4 regions of the Solibacillus sp. FSL W7-1472 genome follow, and region 2 is predicted to be linked to each of the others. Evidence: a T-box and tRNA genes for the amino acid it is inferred to sense, from the RefSeq annotation. Region 2 holds a T-box; the other regions hold tRNA genes.
What was found. The T-box of region 2 lies ahead of leuS (leucine--tRNA ligase). A T-box ahead of a tRNA ligase gene usually reads a tRNA of that ligase, here a tRNA-Leu.
Positions count from the first base shown of each region.

Region 1: it encodes a tRNA-Leu, which carries the amino acid that the T-box ahead of leuS (leucine--tRNA ligase) is inferred to sense. The anticodon was not compared.
Region 3: it encodes a tRNA-Leu, which carries the amino acid that the T-box ahead of leuS (leucine--tRNA ligase) is inferred to sense. The anticodon was not compared.
Region 4: it encodes a tRNA-Leu, which carries the amino acid that the T-box ahead of leuS (leucine--tRNA ligase) is inferred to sense. The anticodon was not compared.

Region 1 is NZ_CP150208.1:3,360,079-3,364,068, forward strand. Features, by position in the region: gene MKY07_RS16795 (DMT family transporter) at 1-122, shown strand, start outside; gene nagB (glucosamine-6-phosphate deaminase) at 153-884, opposite strand; tRNA gene MKY07_RS16805 (tRNA-Leu) at 1,297-1,377, opposite strand; tRNA gene MKY07_RS16810 (tRNA-Cys) at 1,422-1,495, opposite strand; tRNA gene MKY07_RS16815 (tRNA-Gly) at 1,501-1,575, opposite strand; tRNA gene MKY07_RS16820 (tRNA-Gln) at 1,588-1,662, opposite strand; tRNA gene MKY07_RS16825 (tRNA-His) at 1,686-1,761, opposite strand; tRNA gene MKY07_RS16830 (tRNA-His) at 1,801-1,876, opposite strand; tRNA gene MKY07_RS16835 (tRNA-Trp) at 1,909-1,982, opposite strand; tRNA gene MKY07_RS16840 (tRNA-Tyr) at 1,993-2,076, opposite strand; tRNA gene MKY07_RS16845 (tRNA-Thr) at 2,083-2,158, opposite strand; tRNA gene MKY07_RS16850 (tRNA-Phe) at 2,166-2,241, opposite strand; tRNA gene MKY07_RS16855 (tRNA-Asp) at 2,264-2,339, opposite strand; tRNA gene MKY07_RS16860 (tRNA-Met) at 2,343-2,417, opposite strand; tRNA gene MKY07_RS16865 (tRNA-Val) at 2,436-2,511, opposite strand; tRNA gene MKY07_RS16870 (tRNA-Glu) at 2,539-2,613, opposite strand; tRNA gene MKY07_RS16875 (tRNA-Ser) at 2,631-2,722, opposite strand; tRNA gene MKY07_RS16880 (tRNA-Asn) at 2,732-2,807, opposite strand; rRNA gene rrf (5S ribosomal RNA) at 2,822-2,937, opposite strand; rRNA gene MKY07_RS16890 (23S ribosomal RNA) at 3,058-3,990, opposite strand, start outside.
Region 2 is NZ_CP150208.1:2,869,021-2,873,010, forward strand. Features, by position in the region: gene leuS (leucine--tRNA ligase) at 1-2,380, opposite strand, end outside; T-box leader at 2,493-2,708, opposite strand; gene MKY07_RS14230 (MFS transporter) at 2,760-3,929, opposite strand.
Region 3 is NZ_CP150208.1:212,913-216,902, reverse strand. Features, by position in the region: gene MKY07_RS01130 (cupin domain-containing protein) at 1-395, shown strand, start outside; gene MKY07_RS01125 (hypothetical protein) at 811-1,233, opposite strand; tRNA gene MKY07_RS01120 (tRNA-Glu) at 1,348-1,419, opposite strand; tRNA gene MKY07_RS01115 (tRNA-Asn) at 1,422-1,497, opposite strand; tRNA gene MKY07_RS01110 (tRNA-Ile) at 1,507-1,583, opposite strand; tRNA gene MKY07_RS01105 (tRNA-Phe) at 1,590-1,665, opposite strand; tRNA gene MKY07_RS01100 (tRNA-Asp) at 1,676-1,751, opposite strand; tRNA gene MKY07_RS01095 (tRNA-Ser) at 1,778-1,870, opposite strand; tRNA gene MKY07_RS01090 (tRNA-Ala) at 1,890-1,965, opposite strand; tRNA gene MKY07_RS01085 (tRNA-Pro) at 1,974-2,050, opposite strand; tRNA gene MKY07_RS01080 (tRNA-Arg) at 2,074-2,150, opposite strand; tRNA gene MKY07_RS01075 (tRNA-Leu) at 2,178-2,266, opposite strand; tRNA gene MKY07_RS01070 (tRNA-Gly) at 2,271-2,345, opposite strand; tRNA gene MKY07_RS01065 (tRNA-Lys) at 2,396-2,471, opposite strand; tRNA gene MKY07_RS01060 (tRNA-Thr) at 2,478-2,553, opposite strand; tRNA gene MKY07_RS01055 (tRNA-Val) at 2,563-2,638, opposite strand; rRNA gene rrf (5S ribosomal RNA) at 2,648-2,763, opposite strand; rRNA gene MKY07_RS01045 (23S ribosomal RNA) at 2,877-3,990, opposite strand, start outside.
Region 4 is NZ_CP150208.1:442,838-446,827, forward strand. Features, by position in the region: rRNA gene MKY07_RS02155 (23S ribosomal RNA) at 1-1,662, shown strand, start outside; rRNA gene rrf (5S ribosomal RNA) at 1,737-1,852, shown strand; tRNA gene MKY07_RS02165 (tRNA-Val) at 1,864-1,939, shown strand; tRNA gene MKY07_RS02170 (tRNA-Lys) at 1,950-2,025, shown strand; tRNA gene MKY07_RS02175 (tRNA-Gly) at 2,076-2,150, shown strand; tRNA gene MKY07_RS02180 (tRNA-Leu) at 2,156-2,244, shown strand; tRNA gene MKY07_RS02185 (tRNA-Arg) at 2,265-2,341, shown strand; tRNA gene MKY07_RS02190 (tRNA-Met) at 2,401-2,474, shown strand; tRNA gene MKY07_RS02195 (tRNA-Ser) at 2,487-2,579, shown strand; tRNA gene MKY07_RS02200 (tRNA-Met) at 2,624-2,698, shown strand; tRNA gene MKY07_RS02205 (tRNA-Asp) at 2,702-2,777, shown strand; tRNA gene MKY07_RS02210 (tRNA-Phe) at 2,783-2,858, shown strand; tRNA gene MKY07_RS02215 (tRNA-Gly) at 2,862-2,935, shown strand; tRNA gene MKY07_RS02220 (tRNA-Ile) at 2,947-3,023, shown strand; tRNA gene MKY07_RS02225 (tRNA-Asn) at 3,035-3,110, shown strand; tRNA gene MKY07_RS02230 (tRNA-Glu) at 3,112-3,183, shown strand; gene MKY07_RS02235 (S-layer homology domain-containing protein) at 3,448-3,990, shown strand, end outside.

The DNA.
Region 1 (3,990 bases), 490 kb from region 2:
ACTTTATTCCTCTATTTGCCACAATCTTTGCTGTACTGTTTTTAAATGAGCAACTCCTCATCGCTCAAGTAATCGGAGGCATTGCGGTAATTACAGGAGTATTTATTTCATCGATCAAATAAAGGAGTGCACAATGTATGCACTCCTTTACCTTATTTTACATCTGTATAAATAACCGTCACATCTGGATGGTTGTGCAGTGCGCTCGCAGGGAAATCTTCTGTTACGACACCGCTGCGTAAACGTTCAAATGCCTCCTGTTTTGATGCACCTGAAATTAATAATACAATCTTTTTAGAACTTAAAATTGTTTTGATCCCCATTGTAATGGCATGTGTCGGCACATCATCAATAGAATCAAAATAGACTTGATTCGCTTCACGTGTAGACTGTGCAAGCTCTACAATATTTGTACCTAAATCAAAAGGAGTTCCAGGTTCATTAAAACCGATATGTCCATTTACACCAATTCCTAAAAGCTGTATATCAATATTTCCCGCCGCATTAATCAATGCATCATATTCAGCGGCAGCTTTTTCTAAATTCGACTTATTACCAGCTGGTAAATAAATATTTTCCCGTTTCATATCGATATGATTAAACAGGTTATAGTCCATATAATAATGGTAGCTCGCTTCATTTGCCGGATTAATACCGATATATTCATCCAAGTTGAAAGACTTGGCTTGTTTAAAAGATACTTCGCCTGCCTTATACGCAGCTACAAGCTTTTTATAAAAGCCTTCCGGGGTACCTCCTGTAGCCATTCCAAATACCGTTGAACTATCCTTTTTTAATTGATCTATAAAAATTGTTGCAGCAATTTTACTCAACTCACCATAGTTTGCCGCTTCAATCCACTTAAAATTTGTTGCTACATTCATTTGTTTAATTCCCTACTTCCTCGCTATATTCCATAATTTATATCACTTAAATAAAATGCGTTTTTTTAAAATTCATTCCTAACATCACTATGTTAATTTTATAGTAAATAATTTTAATACGCCAGAAAAAACGTGCAGGATTTTCTGGAAAACATACTAATTTCCTTTGTATATAATATGATATTCTCCCATACTAATTTCCCAATATTCCGTACGCAGACTTTATTTTTCTCATTATCATATAAAAGAATCGATGAATCTATTCTTTCCTAATTTCACTTATAAATACCACTGTTGAAGTCGGATTCTATAATCTATTCTATGCTCTTTAAAAAGATTATGGGACTTTATATATCGATTATAAAAATAAAAAAAGACCTCACAGTATGAACTGTGAAGTCTTTTTTTCAGATACCGAGTGTGGGACTTGAACCCACACGCCTCGCGGCAACGGATTTTGAGTCCGTCGTGTCTGCCATTCCACCAACTCGGCAAAATAAGGTAAAAAAAAATCGGTTTCTCCGATTAAATAAAATATGGAGGCGGCAACCGGATTTGAACCGGTGATAAAGGTGTTGCAGACCTGTGCCTTACCACTTGGCTATGCCGCCATATTTGGAGCGGAAGACGAGGTTCGAACTCGCGACCCCCACCTTGGCAAGGTGGTGTTCTACCACTGAACTACTTCCGCAAAATAAAAAAATGGCTGGGGTACCTGGATTCGAACCAGGGCATGACGGAATCAAAATCCGTTGCCTTACCGCTTGGCTATACCCCAAATATTTAAATTATGATATAGAATGGGGCGACTGATGGGAATCGAACCCACGAATGCCTGAACCACAATCAGGTGCGTTAACCACTTCGCCACAACCGCCACTATATTATAATTTTAACACTTAAACCTAAATAAAAATGGGGCGACTGATGGGAATCGAACCCACGAATGCCTGAACCACAATCAGGTGCGTTAACCACTTCGCCACAACCGCCACTATATTATTTTAAGTATTTTTAAGTTATTTGGCAGGGGCAGTAGGAATCGAACCCACACTGACGGTTTTGGAGACCGTAGTTCTACCTTTAAACTATGCCCCTATCAAAAGGATGGTGGAGGGGGACGGATTCGAACCGCCGAACCCTAAGGAGCGGATTTACAGTCCGCCGCGTTTAGCCACTTCGCTACCCCTCCAGGTAATGGTGCCGGCGAAAGGAGTCGAACCCTCGACCTACTGATTACAAGTCAGTTGCTCTACCAACTGAGCTACACCGGCAAAAATATGGTGGGTTTGGACGGAATCGAACCGCCGACACTTAGAGCTTCAATCTAATGCTCTACCAACTGAGCTACAAACCCACAAATTAATTTTTTTAAAAAATGGCGGTCCCGACCGGGATCGAACCGGCGATCTCCTGCGTGACAGGCAGGCATGTTAACCGCTACACCACGGGACCATTTGGTTGCGGGGGCAGGACTTGAACCTGCGACCTTCGGGTTATGAGCCCGACGAGCTACCACTGCTCCACCCCGCGATAATACTATTTGTTTAATGGTGGAGGATGACGGGCTCGAACCGCCGACCCCCTGCTTGTAAGGCAGGTGCTCTCCCAGCTGAGCTAATCCTCCAATGCTGGATACTACTTATGTATCTTTTGGTGACCCGTACGGGATTCGAACCCGTGTTACCGCCGTGAAAGGGCGGTGTCTTAACCACTTGACCAACGGGCCTCTTTATAAATTAAGCCTGGCGGAGAGTAAGGGATTTGAACCCTTGATGCAGGGTTACCCGCATACACGATTTCCAATCGTGCTCCTTCGGCCACTCGGACAACTCTCCAAGATTTAATGGCTCCGAAGGCAGGACTCGAACCTGCGACCTGCCGGTTAACAGCCGGATGCTCTACCAACTGAGCTACTTCGGAATAATTCTATAACAGCCTAGCGACGTCCTACTCTCACAGGGGGAATCCCCCAACTACCATCGGCGCTAAAGAGCTTAACTTCCGTGTTCGGTATGGGAACGGGTGTGACCTCTTTGCCATCATCACTAGACTATTTAATCGAAAGACATTATTTATTATATCATACTTTTCTTATTTGTCAAGTATTTATATAATAATTTTTCATTCTTTCAAAACTGGATAAACGTTTCATTGAATTGAGCAATAAAATGTGGTTAAGTCCTCGACCGATTAGTATTCGTCAGCTGCATGCGTCACCGCACTTCCACCTCGAACCTATCTACCTGATCGTCTTTCAGGGGTCTTACTTACTTGCGTAATGGGAAATCTCATCTTGAGGGGGGCTTCATGCTTAGATGCTTTCAGCACTTATCCCGTCCATACATAGCTACCCAGCGATGCCTTTGGCAAGACAACTGGTACACCAGCGGTATGTCCATCCCGGTCCTCTCGTACTAAGGACAGCTCCTCTCAAATTTCCTACGCCCACGACGGATAGGGACCGAACTGTCTCACGACGTTCTGAACCCAGCTCGCGTACCGCTTTAATGGGCGAACAGCCCAACCCTTGGGACCGACTACAGCCCCAGGATGCGATGAGCCGACATCGAGGTGCCAAACCTCCCCGTCGATGTGGACTCTTGGGGGAGATAAGCCTGTTATCCCCGGGGTAGCTTTTATCCGTTGAGCGATGGCCCTTCCATGCGGAACCACCGGATCACTAAGCCCGTCTTTCGACCCTGCTCGACTTGTAGGTCTCGCAGTCAAGCTCCCTTATGCCTTTACACTCTACGAATGATTTCCAACCATTCTGAGGGAACCTTTGGGCGCCTCCGTTACTCTTTAGGAGGCGACCGCCCCAGTCAAACTGTCCGCCTGACACTGTCTCCTACCCCGCTAAGGGGCATGGGTTAGAAGTTCAATACAACCAGGGTAGTATCCCACCGACGCCTCCTTCGAAGCTGGCGCTCCGAGATCTCTGGCTCCTACCTATCCTGTACAAGTTGTACCAAAATTCAATATCAGGCTACAGTAAAGCTCCACGGGGTCTTTCCGTCCTGTCGCGGGTAACCTGCATCTTCACAGGTACTATAATTTCACCGAGTCTCTCGTTGAGACAGTGCCCAGATCGTTACGCCTTTCG
Region 2 (3,990 bases):
TGACAATTACTTTCACAACTGTTTTCCCTTCGATAAATTCTTGTACTTTGCTGTCTGCTAAAGCAACTTTTTCTAAATCTTCCTTAGTAATATCTTTTGCAACCGTTACTTTTGCACGTACTTTACCTAAAACTTGTACAACAACTTCGATTTCATCGTCTACTAGTTTTGACTCATCGAATGTTGGCCATGTTGCATACGTAATTGTATCTTCATGTCCTAAAATTGACCAAAGCTCTTCAGCAATATGCGGTGCGATTGGCGATAAAAGTTTCACGAAGCCTTTTGCATATTCTGTTGGAATAACTTCCGCTTTGTAGCAATCATTAATGAATACCATCATTTGTGAAATTGCTGTGTTGAAGCGAATGCCTTCGTAGTCTTCCGTCACTTTTTTCACAGTTTGGTGATACACTTTTTCCAATGTTGTGTCAGCAGAATCTTGAACTTTTGCAGCAAGCTTTCCTTCATCTGTGACGAATAGACGCCAAATACGATCTAGGAAACGACGTGCCCCGTCAAGACCGTTCGTGCTCCATGCTACAGAAGCTTCCAGTGGACCCATGAACATTTCGTATAAACGTAATGTATCAGCACCATGTGAAACGATAATGTCATCAGGGTTTACAACATTGCCTTTAGATTTAGACATTTTTTCATTGCCTTCACCTAGAATCATCCCTTGGTTAAATAACTTTTGGAACGGTTCCTTCGTATGAACAAGTCCTAAATCATAAAGCACTTTATGCCAGAAGCGTGCGTATAGTAAGTGAAGTACCGCGTGCTCTGCGCCACCGATATAAATATCGACTGGTAGCCAATGTTTTAATAGTTCCGGATCTGCAAGCGCCTGATCATTTTTCGGATCGATATAGCGCAGGAAGTACCATGATGAACCGGCCCATTGTGGCATTGTATTCGTTTCACGGCGTCCTTTTTTGCCTGTTACTGGATCAACTACATTCACCCATTCTTCAATATTTGCAAGTGGTGATTCACCAGTACCTGAAGGACGGATATTTGTTGTTTTCGGTAATTCCAATGGCAGTTCCTCTACAGGAATCGTAGTCATTGTGCCATCTTCCCAGTGAATTACTGGAATTGGTTCTCCCCAGTAGCGTTGACGGCTGAATAACCAGTCGCGTAAACGGTAAGTAATTTTCTTTTCCCCTACACCATTTTCCACTAACCATTCAATTGCCTTCGCAATACCGTCTGCTTTATTTAATCCGTTTAAGAAGTCCGAGTTAATATGCGCACCGTCACCAGTGAATGCTTCATTCTCAATGTCTCCGCCTTCAAGAACTGGAATGATTTCTAAATTGAACTCTTTTGCAAATTCATAGTCACGCTCATCATGTGCAGGAACAGCCATAATTGCACCAGTTCCGTATGTTGCCAATACATAATCCGCAATCCAGATCGGCACTTGTTTGCCGTTGATCGGGTTCACTGCATAAGCACCTGTGAATACACCTGTTTTTTCTTTTGCTAAGTCTGTACGTTCTAAATCAGATTTTAATGATACTTTTTCCAAGTATGCCTCTACTGCTTCTTTTTGCTCTGCAGTAGTAATGTCAGCTACTAATTTATGCTCTGGTGCTAATACACAGTATGTCGCGCCAAATAATGTATCCGGACGTGTTGTAAATACTTCGAAGTTTTTGTCTGTGCCAGCAACAGTGAATTTCACTTGTGCGCCTTCAGAACGGCCGATCCAGTTACGTTGCATTTCCTTAATTGATTCAGGCCAGTCAACATCAACTAAATCATCGACTAAACGGTCTGCATATTTTGTAATACGCAGTACCCATTGTCGCATCGGACGACGTACTACCGGGTGACCGCCACGCTCAGAAACTCCGTCGATTACTTCCTCGTTAGCAAGAACCGTACCTAATGCTTCACACCAGTTTACTGCCACTTCATCTACATACGCTAAATCCATTTCCACTAACTTAGTGAAAATCCATTGCGTCCATTTATAATAAGACGGGTCAGTTGTGTTAATTTCACGATCCCAGTCATAAGAGAAGCCTAGCTCGTTAATTTGACGTTTGAATGTCGCGATGTTTTTAGCTGTAAATTCAGCTGGGTCATTCCCTGTATCAAGTGCATATTGCTCTGCAGGTAAACCGAATGCATCCCAACCCATTGGATGAAGGACATTGTAGCCTTGCATACGTTTAAAACGAGACAAAATATCTGTCGCTGTATAACCTTCAGGGTGTCCTACGTGCAGACCCGCACCTGATGGGTAAGGGAACATATCCAATGCATAAAACTTTGGCTTATCCATTTCATTTTCAGTTTTGAATGTTTTATTGACATCCCAAAACGTTTGCCACTTTTTCTCAATTTGCTGATGATTAAAACTCACAATAATTCCTCCTTTAAATATATTCTTGCTGTGGTTTATGTATTTTAGGCGTATCATCAATGATTTAACAGAATATTCAAAAAATAAAAAAATCCCGTCCCATCTTATGATAAGAAGGGACGAGAGATATTTTTTACTCCCGCGGTACCACCCAAATTAGTGACGCAGCACTCAGCTTCATTTCTTAACGCGAATACACGGCCATTAGCTACTATTACTTCACTAAAGCAAACTCCGAGGCGAGTTCAACTTGACACTTACCGGCTTCCACCTGCCGCCAGCTCTCTATAAAGTGTGTCCATTTACTATTCCTCATCACAGTCAATATTATTATTTCATTCATTTTAACGAATTCAACACAAAAGCACAAGTAACTGTTTTATGTTTGTTCTTTTCCTAGCGTACGATCAAAGAGCAGACATGGAATAATGGCAACGATAATTAGTACCGATAATATAAGCATTAATATTTGCATGCCATATAAATCTACCATTAACCCGCCAAACACAGGCCCAATCATCCGCCCAATTGTCGATGCACTATTGACGAGCCCTTGATAAAAACCTTCTTGTCCATGAGGTGCCAGTTTATTGGCAATCATCGGAATGACCGGTGTGAAGAACACTTCCCCAAATGTCAAAATGACCATCGCTGCAGCAAACATCTTAAAGTCCTGGGCAAAATAAACGACGATATAAGATAGCGACATCAATATCAGCCCAAGCACCAGCTGATGCTTTATTTTGTTTTCCCAACGTGTAACAAGCGGACGGATAATCGGCTGAACAGCAACGATCATAAAGCCGTTGATTGTCCAGAGTAAACTGTATTCAGACAGGCTCATTCCTAATCCTTGTGTATAAGAAGAAATGGTCGCGCTCCATTGGGAGTAGCTTAACCAGCAGACGATTAAAGATATACTTAATATACTAAGCGCCACAATCGGCCCTCTGTTTCTTCTTTTTGTCTCATTACCTGAGAAAGGTTTTGTTGTCAGTCCCTTCATATCAAAACGCTTATATGTTGTGATGACAAGTACAAAAAATACAGCATAGAAAAATAGATTCGCACTAAATACATAGTCAAACTTAATATCGGCAACAATGCCAGCCAATGCCGGGCCGATTGCGACCCCTACGTTGTTTGCCAAAAAGATCGAGTTAAAAGCACGTCGACCTCCTTCTGGCCAGGCACTTCCTGCAATCGCATAAATCGCCGGGTATACAATCCCTCCACTAAAGCCCATCATCGTTAAAAATATGATGTATTGTGGCCAATCATGCCAAATCGTTAATAGTGTGATTGACAATAAATTAAATACAACCCCAATTAAAATTGCTTTATAGCCACCTAATTTATCAAATAAGTAACCGCCTACTAGATTGCCGAAAACACCAGCCAATGAATTTAACATAAGGACAATTCCAGCGGTAGTTAAGGATTTTCCTAAATGATCATGAATATAAATACTATTTAAAGGCCATAAAAACGAATTTCCGACCGTATTTACGAATGTACCAATAATTAATAGCCATACTTGTTTCGGCACTAACTTTCCTCCTTCAATATTTGCTCAATTTACTAGTTTATTCTTTAACAGGAATTTGTAC
Region 3 (3,990 bases), 1.3 Mb from region 2:
CATTTGATCCGGACCCGCATCATGGTTTTGCTGTTGAATATATTAATCCTTCTACAGGTAAAGCAGCCAACCCGACATTAGGTACACGTATGCAGCACTTACCAGCTGGCATGCATACAAAAGCTTTACGCCATACGCATTCTACTGTTTATCAGGTGCATAGAGGTGAAGGCTATACAGTTATTAACGGTACACGCTTTGACTGGAAAAAAGGCGATTACTTTGTCGTTCCAAACTGGGCTTGGTATGAGCACTATGCTTCAAAAGATTCGTACTTATTCTCTGTAAACGATATTCCGATTATGGATCGTTTTGAATTAGAGATCGAGCAAGCGTATGAGTCGAATAATGGTCACCAGGAAGTGACTGGAGAATTTAAAGCTGCATTCCGTTAATGCAGCATCTATAAAAATTCTGCCCAATTTTTATAGAACGTAAAATTCTTCATTTTTAATCACATAGTATAACAATTGAACTTTGAACAATTTTCCACGCATCCCTTTTATAATATATCTCAAAAAAACATCCTACATCGATAAATCGTCCATGCCGAAAGCGATTTGTCTGTAGGATGTTTTTTATTAAAGTATAAAGTTGTAATAGCTGTATGATTTACTATTTGTATCGCTCATTACAGCTGGACAGTCTACCAGGTAACCTTCATTTTTATTGATGGCCCTCCCTTTACTAAACAAAAGGCTCTGTTAAATTTAATTGTTGATTTTGAAATAAATAATTAGAGGAGCTCAGCAAATTAAGTTCCTCTAATTATTTTCCTTTCATGACAATACTCATACTCTAATTTAACCTTTAGTTTTCTACACGAATAAAGCACTTTTCATATATTTCAATGGCTTCAATTTGTAAATCATTTAAATTAATCTTCAATTCAACTTCAAGGTCTTCATTTTCTTCTCCGTCCCAGCAGATATATATTTCACAAATATCACCTTTCGGGAGCAATTCTTTTAGAGAATGACATAAATTGAGAAATTTTTTTTTAGATTTTTCATAGTTATGTGGAGAATAAGCCTTATTATAGTCCGTCAATTCCCAAATAGGATTTGCAAATTGTAAAATCTCAAAGATATAGGGTGTCGTAAAATGCTTTTGTTTAACTATGTTAAGATGTTCTGCATCGGGGTAAACATAGTCAACTTCATATTCATGTTCTACATCACCTTCATTTAGTTTTATCGGAAAATTAAAGCCTATATAGGCTATCATACTCATTTCTTCAAACTCCTTAACATTCAGTATTTCAAATAATTCCCTATGTTGAATTCATTTTTAAAATAACAAAAAACACATTGCAAAATCTGCAATGTGTTTTCTTTCAAGTGTATATGACCCGTACGGGATTCGAACCCGTGTTACCGCCGTGAAAGGGCGGTGTCTTAACCACTTGACCAACGGGCCAATGGCTCCGAAGGCAGGACTCGAACCTGCGACCTGCCGGTTAACAGCCGGATGCTCTACCAACTGAGCTACTTCGGAATAATACTATGGTGGGCCTAAATGGACTCGAACCATCGACCTCACGCTTATCAGGCGTGCGCTCTAACCAGCTGAGCTATAGGCCCATAGTATGGTGGGTTTGGACGGAATCGAACCGCCGACACTTAGAGCTTCAATCTAATGCTCTACCAACTGAGCTACAAACCCATAAAAAAAATGGCGGTCCCGACCGGGATCGAACCGGCGATCTCCTGCGTGACAGGCAGGCATGTTAACCGCTACACCACGGGACCAACATCTAAAGTAAAAATATTAAAAATGGAGGAGGTAGAGGGATTCGAACCCCCGCGCGGTGTTACCCGCCTGTCGGTTTTCAAGACCGATCCCTTCAGCCAGACTTGGGTATACCTCCAAAGGGAATAAAATATAAATGGTGGAGCCTAGCGGGATCGAACCGCTGACCTCCTGCGTGCAAGGCAGGCGCTCTCCCAGCTGAGCTAAGGCCCCATAAATAATGGTCGGAATGACAGGATTCGAACCTACGACCCCTTGGTCCCAAACCAAGTGCTCTACCAAGCTGAGCTACATTCCGAATATGTCAGTAAAAATATATTATGGCGCGCCCGGCAGGAGTCGAACCCACAACCTTCTGATCCGTAGTCAGACGCTCTATCCAATTGAGCTACGGGCGCGCATTATTAGAGATAAGAATTATAAAATGGTGCCGAGGGCCGGAATCGAACCGGCACGGTGATCACTCACCGCAGGATTTTAAGTCCTGTGCGTCTGCCAGTTCCGCCACCCCGGCATTTTGGAGCGGAAGACGAGGTTCGAACTCGCGACCCCCACCTTGGCAAGGTGGTGTTCTACCACTGAACTACTTCCGCAAAATGCTTAAGATTTATTTATTCTGACAGTATGTATAATTTTATAAAACTGGTGAGCCATGAAGGACTCGAACCTTCGACCCTCTGATTAAAAGTCAGATGCTCTACCAACTGAGCTAATGGCTCTCTAAATGGTGCCGGCGAAAGGAGTCGAACCCTCGACCTACTGATTACAAGTCAGTTGCTCTACCAACTGAGCTACACCGGCATTTAGAAATGGTGGAGGATGACGGGCTCGAACCGCCGACCCCCTGCTTGTAAGGCAGGTGCTCTCCCAGCTGAGCTAATCCTCCAATATTCTAGCGAAGCGACGTCCTACTCTCACAGGGGGAAGCCCCCAACTACCATCGGCGCTAAAGAGCTTAACTTCCGTGTTCGGTATGGGAACGGGTGTGACCTCTTTGCCATCATCACTTCACTATTTTCGGCTTCCAATTCACGGCGCTATCCTTTAGCTTGTGTCTTGAAACCCTTAGAAAGATCATTCTTTCAAAACTGGATAAACGTTTCATTGAATTTGTGCAATAAAATGTGGTTAAGTCCTCGACCGATTAGTATTCGTCAGCTGCATGCGTCACCGCACTTCCACCTCGAACCTATCTACCTGATCGTCTTTCAGGGGTCTTACTTACTTGCGTAATGGGAAATCTCATCTTGAGGGGGGCTTCATGCTTAGATGCTTTCAGCACTTATCCCGTCCATACATAGCTACCCAGCGATGCCTTTGGCAAGACAACTGGTACACCAGCGGTATGTCCATCCCGGTCCTCTCGTACTAAGGACAGCTCCTCTCAAATTTCCTACGCCCACGACGGATAGGGACCGAACTGTCTCACGACGTTCTGAACCCAGCTCGCGTACCGCTTTAATGGGCGAACAGCCCAACCCTTGGGACCGACTACAGCCCCAGGATGCGATGAGCCGACATCGAGGTGCCAAACCTCCCCGTCGATGTGGACTCTTGGGGGAGATAAGCCTGTTATCCCCGGGGTAGCTTTTATCCGTTGAGCGATGGCCCTTCCATGCGGAACCACCGGATCACTAAGCCCGTCTTTCGACCCTGCTCGACTTGTAGGTCTCGCAGTCAAGCTCCCTTATGCCTTTACACTCTACGAATGATTTCCAACCATTCTGAGGGAACCTTTGGGCGCCTCCGTTACTCTTTAGGAGGCGACCGCCCCAGTCAAACTGTCCGCCTGACACTGTCTCCTACCCCGCTAAGGGGCATGGGTTAGAAGTTCAATACAACCAGGGTAGTATCCCACCGACGCCTCCTTCGAAGCTGGCGCTCCGAGATCTCTGGCTCCTACCTATCCTGTACAAGTTGTACCAAAATTCAATATCAGGCTACAGTAAAGCTCCACGGGGTCTTTCCGTCCTGTCGCGGGTAACCTGCATCTTCACAGGTACTATAATTTCACCGAGTCTCTCGTTGAGACAGTGCCCAGATCGTTACGCCTTTCGTGCGGGTCGGAACTTACCCGACAAGGAATTTCGCTACCTTAGGACCGTTATAGTTACGGCCGCCGTTTACTGGGGCTTCAATTCACAGCTTCGCTTGCGCTAACCGCTCCTCTTAACCTTCCAGCACCGGGCAGGCGTCAGCCCCTATACGTCACCTTACGGTTTTGCAGAGACCTGTGTT
Region 4 (3,990 bases), 1.5 Mb from region 2:
GAAGGACTGGTGGAGCGGTTAGAAGTGAGAATGCCGGTATGAGTAGCGAAACATGGGTGAGAATCCCATGCACCGTATGACTAAGGTTTCCTGAGGAAGGCTCGTCCGCTCAGGGTTAGTCGGGACCTAAGCCGAGGCCGATAGGCGTAGGCGATGGACAACAGGTTGATATTCCTGTACCACCTCCTCACCGTTTGAGAAATGGGGGGACGCAGTAGGATAGGGTAAGCACGCCGTTGGTTGCGCGTGTTCAAGCAGTAAGGCGTGTATGTAGGCAAATCCGCATACTTTAACGTTGAGCTGTGATGACGAGCTCGTATGAGCGAAGTTCCTGATTTCACACTGCCAAGAAAAGCCTCTATCGAGGTGAGAGGTGCCCGTACCGCAAACCGACACAGGTAGTCGAGGAGAGAATCCTAAGGTGTGCGAGAGAACTCTCGTTAAGGAACTCGGCAAAATGACCCCGTAACTTCGGGAGAAGGGGTGCTTCTTTGGGTGCATAGCCTAGAGAAGCCGCAGTGAATAGGCCCAGGCGACTGTTTAGCAAAAACACAGGTCTCTGCAAAACCGTAAGGTGACGTATAGGGGCTGACGCCTGCCCGGTGCTGGAAGGTTAAGAGGAGCGGTTAGCGCAAGCGAAGCTGTGAATTGAAGCCCCAGTAAACGGCGGCCGTAACTATAACGGTCCTAAGGTAGCGAAATTCCTTGTCGGGTAAGTTCCGACCCGCACGAAAGGCGTAACGATCTGGGCACTGTCTCAACGAGAGACTCGGTGAAATTATAGTACCTGTGAAGATGCAGGTTACCCGCGACAGGACGGAAAGACCCCGTGGAGCTTTACTGTAGCCTGATATTGAATTTTGGTACAACTTGTACAGGATAGGTAGGAGCCAGAGATCTCGGAGCGCCAGCTTCGAAGGAGGCGTCGGTGGGATACTACCCTGGTTGTATTGAACTTCTAACCCATGCCCCTTAGCGGGGTAGGAGACAGTGTCAGGCGGACAGTTTGACTGGGGCGGTCGCCTCCTAAAGAGTAACGGAGGCGCCCAAAGGTTCCCTCAGAATGGTTGGAAATCATTCGTAGAGTGTAAAGGCATAAGGGAGCTTGACTGCGAGACCTACAAGTCGAGCAGGGTCGAAAGACGGGCTTAGTGATCCGGTGGTTCCGCATGGAAGGGCCATCGCTCAACGGATAAAAGCTACCCCGGGGATAACAGGCTTATCTCCCCCAAGAGTCCACATCGACGGGGAGGTTTGGCACCTCGATGTCGGCTCATCGCATCCTGGGGCTGTAGTCGGTCCCAAGGGTTGGGCTGTTCGCCCATTAAAGCGGTACGCGAGCTGGGTTCAGAACGTCGTGAGACAGTTCGGTCCCTATCCGTCGTGGGCGTAGGAAATTTGAGAGGAGCTGTCCTTAGTACGAGAGGACCGGGATGGACATACCGCTGGTGTACCAGTTGTCTTGCCAAAGGCATCGCTGGGTAGCTATGTATGGACGGGATAAGTGCTGAAAGCATCTAAGCATGAAGCCCCCCTCAAGATGAGATTTCCCATTACGCAAGTAAGTAAGACCCCTGAAAGACGATCAGGTAGATAGGTTCGAGGTGGAAGTGCGGTGACGCATGCAGCTGACGAATACTAATCGGTCGAGGACTTAACCACATTTTATTGCTCAATTCAATGAAACGTTTATCCAGTTTTGAAAGAATGAAATTTCTTTTAACTAAATAATTAAGTGAAGTGATGATGGCAAAGAGGTCACACCCGTTCCCATACCGAACACGGAAGTTAAGCTCTTTAGCGCCGATGGTAGTTGGGGGCTTCCCCCTGCGAGAGTAGGACGTCGCTTCGCTTATTTTTTTTGGAGGATTAGCTCAGCTGGGAGAGCACCTGCCTTACAAGCAGGGGGTCGGCGGTTCGAGCCCGTCATCCTCCACCATTTTAATCAAGAGCCATTAGCTCAGTTGGTAGAGCATCTGACTTTTAATCAGAGGGTCGAAGGTTCGAGTCCTTCATGGCTCACCAGTTTATAATCATTATATATACTGTCAGAGTAAAAATATCTTAAGCATTTTGCGGAAGTAGTTCAGTGGTAGAACACCACCTTGCCAAGGTGGGGGTCGCGAGTTCGAACCTCGTCTTCCGCTCCAAAAATGCCGGGGTGGCGGAACTGGCAGACGCACAGGACTTAAAATCCTGCGGTGAGTGATCACCGTGCCGGTTCGATTCCGGCCCTCGGCACCATCTTTATAAATAAACAATATGCGCCCGTAGCTCAATTGGATAGAGCGTCTGACTACGGATCAGAAGGTTGTGGGTTCGACTCCTGCCGGGCGCGCCATATAACTCAACTGGATAGAGCTTACATTGCTTTAACTAGTAGAGATAACTATTGATCATGGCTACCTAGCTCAGCTGGCTAGAGCATTCGGTTCATACCCGAAAGGTCGTGGGTTCGACTCCCTCGGTAGCCATTTTAAAATTTTGGAGGTATACCCAAGTCTGGCTGAAGGGATCGGTCTTGAAAACCGACAGGCGGGTAACACCGCGCGGGGGTTCGAATCCCTCTACCTCCTCCATTTTTACTAACTGTTTATTAAAACAGGTTCAAACATAATATTGTCGCGGGGTGGAGCAGTGGTAGCTCGTCGGGCTCATAACCCGAAGGTCGCAGGTTCAAGTCCTGCCCCCGCAACCAAATGGTCCCGTGGTGTAGCGGTTAACATGCCTGCCTGTCACGCAGGAGATCGCCGGTTCGATCCCGGTCGGGACCGCCATTTATGGGTTTGTAGCTCAGTTGGTAGAGCATTAGATTGAAGCTCTAAGTGTCGGCGGTTCGATTCCGTCCAAACCCACCATATGCGGGTGTAGTTTAGTGGTAAAACCTCAGCCTTCCAAGCTGATGTTGTCGGTTCGATTCCGATCACCCGCTCCAGTTTTTAAATAGGGCCTATAGCTCAGCTGGTTAGAGCGCACGCCTGATAAGCGTGAGGTCGATGGTTCGAGTCCATTTAGGCCCACCATATATAATTATTCCGAAGTAGCTCAGTTGGTAGAGCATCCGGCTGTTAACCGGCAGGTCGCAGGTTCGAATCCTGCCTTCGGAGCCATGGCCCGTTGGTCAAGTGGTTAAGACACCGCCCTTTCACGGCGGTAACACGGGTTCGAATCCCGTACGGGTCATTTCTAAGCATGTAGCAGAAGCTGCATGCTTTTTTTATTTGTAAAGGATTTTAAATTTCTTATAGTCCTTCTCGAAATAGGATATTAGTTTAACGATATTAAGTTGTTGAAAAAAAGGGAAAAAGCGACAAATCCCAATTATAATTTTGTGTGGTCATGAAAAGGATGAACAATCCATTACTACCAAAAGATTATTTAAATACTATTCAAAAATAACTTTCTTTCTTTATTGAAAAATCTATAATGAATAAGGGAGGTTAGAAAATGAAAAAAGTATTTAGTCTATTATTAGTGTTTCTACTAACTATATCTTCGATGTTATATGCTACACCAACAAGTGCGGAACAAGTGTTTACTGATGTAACGCCAAAGCATAGTAACTATCAGGATATAGCTTTTTTATTGGATAAAGGTATTATTAGCGTCGATAAAAAGATATACGGTGTAAAGGACATTGTGACACGCGAAGAAGTGGCTGTCATGGTCGCAAAAGCTGTTGGTCTTGACGGCACACAGCGAGCTACGAAGTTTAAAGATGTTCCGAAGTCTCATAAAAACAGTGGGTATATTCAATCAGCTGTGGAGGCCGGTATCATTAACGGCTATACGGATGGTACATTTAAGCCGACGACAAAAGTGACACGTGATCATATGGCTGCATTTATTGCACGTGCATTTGATTTACCGAATGGCACGAAAACCTTTAAAGATGTGAAAAAAGGGCATACGGCATATGAAGCAGTGAGCCAATTAGCTGCAGCCAATATTACAACTGGTTATGAGGATGGTACATTTAAGCCTGCGAAT